DNA from 3 places in the Vibrio bathopelagicus genome. Region 2 is predicted to be linked to each of the others. Evidence: predicted binding sites of a transcription regulator. Region 2 holds the regulator's gene; each other region holds the start of a gene.
What was found. The regulator CRP, encoded in region 2, controls carbon source genes, mostly activating them, when cyclic AMP is high. The targets are predictions, from matches to a motif close to TGTGANNNNNNTCACA.
Positions count from the first base shown of each region.

Region 1: the regulator CRP is predicted to act here: its motif matches at 1,527-1,542, upstream of IHV80_RS18370 (glycogen/starch/alpha-glucan phosphorylase).
Region 3: the regulator CRP is predicted to act here: its motif matches at 1,815-1,830, upstream of IHV80_RS19105 (NupC/NupG family nucleoside CNT transporter).

Region 1 is NZ_CP062501.1:458,225-461,513, reverse strand. Features, by position in the region: gene IHV80_RS18370 (glycogen/starch/alpha-glucan phosphorylase) at 1-1,347, opposite strand, end outside; gene malT (HTH-type transcriptional regulator MalT) at 1,913-3,289, shown strand, end outside.
Region 2 is NZ_CP062500.1:3,304,878-3,308,166, reverse strand. Features, by position in the region: gene astD (succinylglutamate-semialdehyde dehydrogenase) at 1-586, shown strand, start outside; gene IHV80_RS14845 (DUF1338 domain-containing protein) at 845-1,636, shown strand; gene crp (cAMP-activated global transcriptional regulator CRP) at 1,813-2,445, opposite strand; gene IHV80_RS14835 (phosphoribulokinase) at 2,687-3,289, opposite strand, start outside.
Region 3 is NZ_CP062501.1:614,792-618,080, forward strand. Features, by position in the region: gene IHV80_RS19090 (PTS ascorbate transporter subunit IIC) at 1-444, opposite strand, end outside; gene IHV80_RS19095 (PTS sugar transporter subunit IIB) at 455-724, opposite strand; gene IHV80_RS19100 (hypothetical protein) at 1,008-1,484, opposite strand; gene IHV80_RS19105 (NupC/NupG family nucleoside CNT transporter) at 2,099-3,289, shown strand, end outside.

The DNA.
Region 1 (3,289 bases), on a different replicon from region 2:
TTTCTTAACTAGTTGAGAGTGAAGTGCAGCTACACCGTTTACTTTGTAAGAACCAATCACACATAGGTTTGCCATGCGAACCATACGGTGGAAACCTTCTTGGATGATAGAAAGCTTCGCTTGCTTCTCACCGTCACCAGGCCACATCTTGCGAACTTCTTGCATGAAGCGGTGGTTGATTTCAAAGATGATTTCCATGTGACGTGGAAGAAGACGATTGATCAGGGATTCAGACCAAGTCTCTAGCGCTTCAGGAAGTAGTGTGTGGTTCGTGTATGCGAACGTATGAGCACTGATTTCCCATGCTTGCTCCCAAGATAGACCTTTCTCGTCGATCAGAATGCGCATTAGCTCAGGAATCGCAATCGTTGGGTGCGTATCGTTAAGCTGAATCGTTTCTTGCTTAGGCAGATCTTCTAGAGAGAAACCTGCTGCTTCGTGACGACGTAGAATATCGCGAACCGATGCTGCTGAGTGGAAGTACTGCTGCATTAGGCGCAGTGTCTTACCTTTCTCGTGGTTGTCGTTCGGGTAAAGAACCTTAGTGATGTTACCTGCATCGATTAGCGAGTGTTGCGCTTCGAAGTAATCACCGTTGTTAAAGCTTGCTAATGAGAATGGTGCGATTGCCTGACATTCCCAAAGACGCAATGGGTAAACCGTGTTTGATTCGTAACCTACGATAGGTAGATCCCAAGGCATTGCTTTTACTTCCATGCCAGGAACCCAAGTACGAACTTCTTTACCGTCGACGAATTCAACTTCTACATGACCGTAAAAACCAATGTGTTGTGCTAGCTCTGGACGAGCTACTTCCCATGGGTAACCTTCAACACCGCGCCACGCGTCTGGTGCTTCTTGTTGGCGACCGTCTTGGAAAGACTGTTTGAACAAACCGTATTCATAGTGAAGACCGTAGCCTACTGTTGGGTATTCTTGAGCGGCACAAGAATCCATAAAACAAGCAGCAAGACGACCAAGACCACCATTACCTAGTGATGGGTCGCGTTCTTCTTCTAAAAGGTCTGTTAGATTTTGACCTAGCTCTTCCATTGCATGAGTGATCTCTTCGTAAAGACCCATGCTGATTAGGTTGTTACCTGTCAGACGGCCAATCAAAAACTCTAGTGAAAGGTAGTTAACACTTTTCGCGTTCTTAATTTTTTCATCGTTTTCAGTTTCTAGCAGGTCGAATGTTGTGAGTTCTGCTAATGCGCGACCCATTGCTAGGTACCATGCGCGGCTATCCGCGTTTTCAATCGTTGTTGCGTAGGTTGCAGATAAATGCTTCTTAACGCTTTCTTGGAACGACACTTTATCGAAAGTTTTTTGCTGAGTTGGTTTCATTTCAGAAATCTCGCTTTTAATAGTTCTAATTCATCTGTGACATATCGTGCATGGTCACCATTAACTAAACATCCTCCTGACCGTACGATTAACTAGGAGTAGATGAAAGGGCGTAGGGGGCGTACCGACATAGGGTTAGTGATCTGACTCTCATGTTCTGACTTCGAACAAAAACTTGGAGTGACTAAGATCACAAGCTCCCGTTCGATAACTTAACTTCAATTGATGTGACTTTTATTTAACCAGATTGAACTCATTGCCAAATCTGAGTTTGAGATCACGAAATTATTTTCCGACTCTCATCTTTTGCATAAATCTTCGTGTAGAAATGAACTAAGTCACATTCAAAAACCCACCCACAACGTGAGCAAAGTCCCAAATAAAGGGCGTAGGAGCCTAAAAACATGCAGGAGTGCAAGGTTTCTGCGGAGGATCATAGTCGGTGCCATTTTGCTTCACGTAACATAGGCACAGACTTAAGTAATTAGGCAGATGTGATTGGGCTTATTCCATAACGGTTTAGACCCCTAAAACATAAGCCACGGAATAGGTGTAAAACTTCGATATGTGGATCCCTTCGAAACTGACTCGTCCCGGCCGCTTACACAATGCAATCCTGCGGCCTAGAGTTCTCGATCTGCTTCAGAATGCAGATTGCTACAAGCTCGTACTGTTCCGCTCTCCAGCGGGGTATGGCAAGACCACTATGGCTGCACAATGGCTGGTAGATAAGCCCAATGTGGGTTGGTACAGCATTGACGATAGTGACAATGATGCCTTTCGCTATATCAACTACCTACTTCAATCACTTAACAAAGCGACTCAAAATGCCTGTCCTAATGCCCAAAAATTGGCAGAAAAACGACAGTTCTCATCACTGCATTCTTTGTTAAGCGAAGTGTTCGCCGAGATGTCTGAATTCCACCAAGAGTGTTTTCTGGTGTTGGATGACTACCACTTAGTTAATAACGATGACATTCACGAGGCGATGCGCTTTTTCCTCAAGCATATGCCTGACAATCTAACGCTTGTTGTGACTAGCCGTGGGACACCACCACTTGGCACCGCAAACCTTCGCGTCCGTGATTTGATGATTGAGATTGGCAACGACTCTCTGGCTTTTGATACTGAAGAGACGACGCGCTTCTTCAATCAACGTGTCGCCGATGGCGTAGATGACACCACCGCTGGCAATATCTGTACTTATGTTGAGGGTTGGCCTTCAGCTTTACAGCTTATTGCTCTTCAAGCTCAACATCAAAAACGCACGCTGGCCCAATCGGCAGAGTCTTTCTCTCACTTTAACCATGCCCACCTTTGGGATTACTTGGTTGAAGAGGTATTCGACCTACTGGATAAAGAAACCCGACAGTTCTTAATGCAGTGTTCAGTGCTTGATCATTTCAATGACGAATTAGTCTGCGCGCTTACACAGCGTGAAGACGCGCTAGGAATGATCGAGTCACTCAACCGATTTGGCTTATTCATCTACCCTCTTGAAGGCGAAAAGAACTGGTACCGCTTCCATAACCTATTTGGTGAATTTCTTGCCCACGAGCGCCAAGCTCGAATTCCACAACAAGAAGCCGAGTTGCACAGAAGTGCCGCGAAAGCGTGGATCAAACAAAAAACGCCTCATCAAGCACTACGACATGCACAACGCGCTGAAGATCCAGAACTGATCATTCAAATTCTAACGGAACACGGTTGGCCGATGTTTAACCAAGGCGAGTTGTCTTCGCTAGAGATGGCAATCAAACAGCTAACCACGGATCAGTTATACAGTGAGCCGAAGCTATCAATGCTGCGCGCTTGGCTGGCACAGAGTCAGCACCGTTATGATCAAGTAGGCACGCTTCTAGAAGAAGCCGAAACTCAGTATCAAGCTCGAAACATCGAACTGGATACTCAACAGCAAGGCCAATACAACGCCCTGCGTGCG
Region 2 (3,289 bases):
GGGTGATCAACTGCTTGATAAGTTAGTTTCGGCTACCTTGAAGATTCGTGTCGATCAGCCATTCGCTGAGCCAGCACCCTTCATGGGTCCACAAATCTCTGAGGCGGCGGCTAAGTTCATTCTGGACGCGCAAGCTAATCTGCAATCGTTAGGTGGTGTAAGCCTAGTAGAAGCAAAAGCGGGCGAAGCGGCATTTGTTTCTCCGGGTATTATCGATGCAACTAACATTGTTGAATTGCCAGATGAAGAGTACTTCGGCCCATTGCTGCAAGTGGTTCGTTACCAATCGCTAGAGCAAGCAGTGGAACTGGCTAATGACACACGCTTTGGTTTGTCTGCAGGCCTAGTTTCAACAGACGATTCAGAGTGGGAATACTTCGTTGACCATATCCGTGCGGGTATTGTTAACCGTAACCGCCAGTTAACAGGCGCAAGTGGTGATGCACCATTTGGTGGCCCGGGTGCTTCAGGTAACCTACGCCCAAGTGCTTACTATGCGGCTGATTACTGTGCTTACCCAATGGCGTCAATGGAAGGTGGTGAAACTCAACTGCCAGCGACATTTAGCCCAGGTATTGAGCTTTAGTTTAAGCTCTTAAGCTATAAGTTCATGAATCATAGGCTTATGAGCTCTAGGTTCATGAATAACAGCTTCATTGGTTAATTGTGTAATAAGGAAGCAGTGTTATCGCTTCCTATTTTCACCCACGTCCGACACCTCGATTGGGCGGTAAATAATAATAGAACAAGTATGTCACAGGCTGATGGCTGCTGACTCTATGTCCAGCCTCTCCCTTTCTAATCCAAATTACTAGCTTGCTAGAACCTCTGACAAGGAGTCACCATGACGCCCGATCTACTCTTTAAATCACTATGGGACGATTACATTCACAGGCTTTGTCCATCGGCTGAGAAAGTACATCACTTGCTGAAAGAAGACGAAGCTCTGATTAATGATCACATTGCACTGCGTACTTTCAATGTAGCACCGCTAGGTATTGAAACACTGGCCAAGCCTTTCCTTGAATTGGGTTACAAGGCGTGTGGCGATTACTTGTTTGAGAGCAAGAAGCTAGTGGCTAAGCACTACGAGCACCCAGACCCAAACCAACCGAAAGTGTTCATTAGTGAGTTGAAGGTAGAAGAGTGTTCAAATGACTTACAACAGATCGTTGCTAAGTTGGTTGAGCAAGTAGACGCAAGCAAGCTTCAAGGTCATGAGTTCTTGTTTGGTGGTCGCCTTTGGGATCTGAGTTTCGCGGATTTCCAAGTACTAGCAAAAGAGAGTGAATACGCTTCTTGGCTCGCAGCTCATGGCTACGGTGCAAACCACTTTACGGTGAGTGTGAACCAACTTGATACTTTTGATGAAGTGCAGGCAGTGAATGATTATCTGAGTGAATCAGGCTTCACTATCAATGCGTCTGGTGGTGAGGTTAAAGGCTCTCCAGAGGTCTTATTAGAGCAATCATCAACAATGGCAGACAAAGTCCCAGTTTCATTTGTTGAAGGCAATGAGATGATTCCTGGTGGCTTCTATGAGTTCGCTAAGCGTTATGCGATGGCTAATGGTGAGCTTTATACAGGATTTGTCGCAGCATCGGCTGACAAGATCTTTGAAAGCACCAACGGTTAAAGAAAGATACGAGTATGGGCTTTGCCCTAGAGATGCGGGTAAGCTTCGCTTCGAGATACTTTAGAAGAGCGAAGTCCGATCTCTAATATCGGTTCCCGCATCTGATCTTTAGAAAACAAAAAAGCCACCAAATTCGCATTTGGTGGCTTTCAAATTTTTGGCTCAGTCAATCGAGATTAACGAGTGCCGTATACCACGATAGTCTTACCGTGTGCAGAAATTAGGTTCTGCTCTTCAAGCATCTTCAAGATACGACCTACTGTCTCACGAGAACAACCAACGATCTGGCCAATCTCTTGACGAGTGATCTTGATTTGCATGCCGTCAGGGTGAGTCATTGCATCTGGCTGTTTCGCTAGGTTAAGTAGCGTTTGAGCGATACGACCGGTTACGTCAAGGAACGCTAAGTCACCAACCTTTTGGCTAGTTACTTGTAGACGGTTTGCCATTTGCGCTGAAAGGCGCATCAGGATATCTGGGTTCACTTGGATAAGTTGACGGAATTTCTTGAAAGAAATTTCAGCTACTTCACAAGGAGATTTAGCACGAACCCACGCAGTACGTTCTTGGTCTTCTTCGAAAAGTCCAAGTTCACCGATGAAGTCGCCTTGGTTTAGGTAAGAAAGAATCATTTCCTTACCTTCTTCGTCTTTGATAAGAACAGCCACAGAACCTTTAACGATGTAGTACAAGGTTTCTGCCTTTTCACCAGCATGAATCAAAGTACTTTTTGAAGGGTACTTATGAATATGACAGTGTGAAAGGAACCACTCTAATGTTGGATCGGTTTGAGGTTTACCTAGAACCATAATATCTCACTTCCTCTGCAGGGTATGCTTGCCGCTTTCCGTATTTTAGCTAAGCCTGAATTGACTCAGTTAGGATAAGAGCACTCGTTGAGTGCTGCAAGCTATCTTGTGTTTCGTTTAAGAATAGTATCCTTTTTCAGGTACTATTTCTTGATTTTAATCGTGACCAAGCTACGATTTTTTACGCAAAATTGTGCACATGATCACGGTATGAAAAGTAATCAACCAGAATGACGTTTTGTTAACCTATTTTTCCGGTTTCGATTAGTTGTTGTAGGATTGGCCTTACAATGAGCTCCATAGCAAAACTCATTTTACCTCCTGGCACCACAAGCGTGTTATGACGTGACATAAATGAGCCATCAATCATTGCCAAAAGGTAAGGGAAATCGACGTTTTTGATACCACGCAAACGTATAACAACGAAGCTTTCGTCTAAACTAGGAATCCCTTTGGCGTTCAGTGGGTTCGATGTATCTACGGTTGGGACACGCTGAAAGTTGATATGAGTGCGCGAAAACTGCGGGGTAATGTAGTTAAGGTAATCATCCATTGAGCGAACAATAGAGTCCATCACCGCTTCGCGAGAGTGCCCACGATCGCGTGTGTCACGAACGAATTTCTGGATCCACTCTAGGTTTACGATAGGTACCATGCCGATCAGCAGGTCGACGTGTTGCGAGACGTTAATGTCGCCATCGACTACGCCACCATGAAGGCCTTCGTAAAACATCACATCTGAGTTTTCAGGGATCTCTTGCCATGGCGTAAAAGTGCCGGGCATTTGGTTGTAAGGAACGGCTTCATCGAAGGTATGTAGATAGCTGCGGACTTTGCCCGTGCC
Region 3 (3,289 bases), on a different replicon from region 2:
TAAAACGGTTCCTTCGATGCCTGCTGAAGACAGAATTACTGCCACTAGCATCGACATAAACATGGTGTGATGACCCGTTAAGAAAATATATTTTAAAGGAGTTAAACGAGCCAATAAAATATTCACAACGAATGCAAAGAACATGATTAGAGCCATTTCATAACCGAATGCTTCTTGTGCTAATGCCACAATCGCTTCGTTATTTGGAATAACACCATGTACACCGAATGCTTCTGTAAATACAACTGAGAAGTTATTTAGAGCGCCAACAAGAGCACCAGCACCAAAACCTAAAATTAGGAAACCCATTACGGTTTTAATTGTGCCTTTTAGAATGGTAGAAATATCGGCTTTTTGTGCAACAAGGCCAATGAAAGCAATTAAACCCACCATGATTGCTGGCTCTTTTAATAAGCCGAGCATGAACTCGAAAAAGTTTTGCATAATTTTGACCTTACATGAAAGTTTTTAGTTGTTCTTCGATTGATGCTTTGTCAAAAATATTTTTAAGGCTGATGATGTTCTCTTTTCCGCCTTCTTTTAGTTGGTTTGCAACGTCTGTTGCTGCTACCCAAATATCAGCATTGCTTGATGCTGCAGATGATAGATCTTCGTGATCAACTTCTGCTTCGAAACCGATTTTTTTAGCCACTTCTTTTACTGCCATTTCCATCATAAGTGAAGTACCAAGGCCGTTACCGCAAACTACAAGAATCTTTTTCATAATATTTGTCTCAATTGGATTTTAAGGGTTGAGAAACTTCGTTCTCTTATTGTGTGAGAGCATAGTAATGGAAATATTCAGATTTCAATAAGATCCACATCACAAAGTCAAAATGAGATTGTGATGTAGATCTCGTTAATTTATGGCAAAGATCCAGAGTGAGACTTTGATCAAATTTAACTTTTCACTCGAATATGCAACGTATTTTATTGAGAAAGGCAGGGCTTATTTTATTTGTCTATCGGAATGTGAATATTGTGGAGTTTATAGCGGAATTAATGCACTAATCGTATCGACCATAGTCGGTAAGCATCTTCTTAAGCATATTATTAACGTCTTTGGTCTTTTTATTTCTTTTGGTTAATTGACTCAGAGAGGTTGGTTTTGGAGTCTCGGTTTGTTCACTGTCGATTTCTTCTACCTTGTCTTTCATTTTTTGCACAGCTGGTAATAACATTCTAATTTCTTCGTTATTAGCATTAGTGAGAACGACAATGTTTTCAGATTCAACTTGAGTAATAGTAAGAATACCATGTTTAACGGATTCAACTTTTTCACCAATCATAATTGATTCAGGCGCAACAGAACGATCGGTAAGTTGACCTGTACGTAATTTCGCCGCACTGATAGCGCGGATATTTCCGGTGTTTTCAAACGCGACAATAACAGTATGGGTATTATAATATTCAACTACTGTCACATAGCCGTGTCTATTTGTTTTGAATTTAGCTCCGTTCGTCATGTCGTGTGGAGCGTCCATTTTCTTCACGTGTTTCCTCTCTTAGTCTCGAAGCCCGTTATATCTAATCAGCTCTATTGGAATTTTATAGATAATTATTTTGTGAGATCAAACAAAGTATATACGTATCTAAACTCAAGATGAATATTGAAGTGTTCGGAAATGAGGTAGAGCACAGAAAAGCTTAAATAATGACATAGAATTAACCGAGTGATTACTCGAATACTCTTAAAGATTTAACATTCCAAAATCAAGCTCATACAGATTGTTTACAGCATTTGAAGCACGTAAATGATGATAAACACCGCGTTTTGTTTAATCCTTGACCGCGCGATCGTTTGCGTCAAGAAATGTGATGAAAGTCTCACTTAACTGTTTATACTTCTTTTCCGGTTTTAAGCCGGTGCTTAGCCAATACAAGCCGTCACATGGATATGTGAATGACCCCACGGACCGGACCAGCTACGTTCCACTGCTTGTATAAGGTGAATTTTTACATGAACAACTCGTTGTCACACTCGCTAACGTTGTTAGCTCCTTCATCGCGTAGCGTTTTGCTTGCGGTTCTTTGTCCTATTCCTTTGATGTCATTTGTTTGGCTCATGTTCACTCTTTAAGGATTACTAGGACACATTATGAATATTCTATTTGGTCTTGTCGGTGTTATTGCACTGATTGCTTGCGCATGTCTGCTATCTGAGAGTCGCTCTTCTATTAACTGGAAAACCGTGTCTCGTGCATTGTTACTTCAAATTGGTTTTGCAGCCTTAGTGTTGTATTTCCCATGGGGACAATTGGCGCTAACGAGCATGAGTAATGGTGTTTCAAGCCTGCTTGGTTTTGCGGACGCTGGTATCGCTTTCCTTTTCGGTGACCTTGCTACTGATGGTTTCATTTTCGCGATTCGCGTTCTTCCTATTATCATCTTCTTTAGCGCTTTGATCTCGGCACTTTATTACTTAGGCATCATGCAAAAAGTGATTCAAGTTCTTGGTGGAGCCGTGCAGAAACTGCTGGGCACCAGTAAAGCTGAATCTTTGGTCGCTACGGGCAACATCTTCCTTTCTCAGGGTGAGTCTCCTCTTCTTATTCGTCCGTTTTTAAAATCTATGACTCGTTCTGAACTGTTTGCTGTAATGGCTGGTGGTATGGCGTCTGTTGCGGGTAGTGTGCTTGGTGGCTATGCAGGATTAGGTGTTGAACTTAAATACCTTATTGCAGCAAGCTTCATGGCGGCTCCAGGTAGCTTACTGATGGCGAAGATCATTGTTCCTGAGCGCAGTACGCCAAGTGACTACGAGCACATTGAGCTAGATAAAGCTGACCAAAGCAATGTAATCGATGCATTGGCAAGTGGTGCGATGAACGGTATGAAGGTGGCGGTAGCCGTTGGTACTATGTTGATTGCATTCGTGAGTGTGATTGCAATGGTTAACACCGGCTTAGAAAGCTTAGGTGAAACGTTCGGTTTTGCGGGCATTACGCTACAAGCTATCTTCGGTTACCTGTTCTCACCATTAGCATGGCTGATTGGCATCCCGAGTGATGAAGTATTAATGGCGGGTTCTTACATCGGTCAGAAGATCGTAATGAACGAGTTTGTTGCTTTCATCGACTTCGTTGAGAATAAAGCGCTGCTATCTGAACACAGCCAAGTCATCGTGACTTTTGCTCTATGTGGCTTTGCTAACATTGGCTCTATTGCGATTCAACTAGGTTCGATTGGTGTTATGGCACCAGAGCGTCGTGCTGAAGTAGCAAACTTAGGTCTGAAAGCCGTTGCTGCTGGTACACTAGCCAACCTAATGAGTGCATGTTTAGCGGGT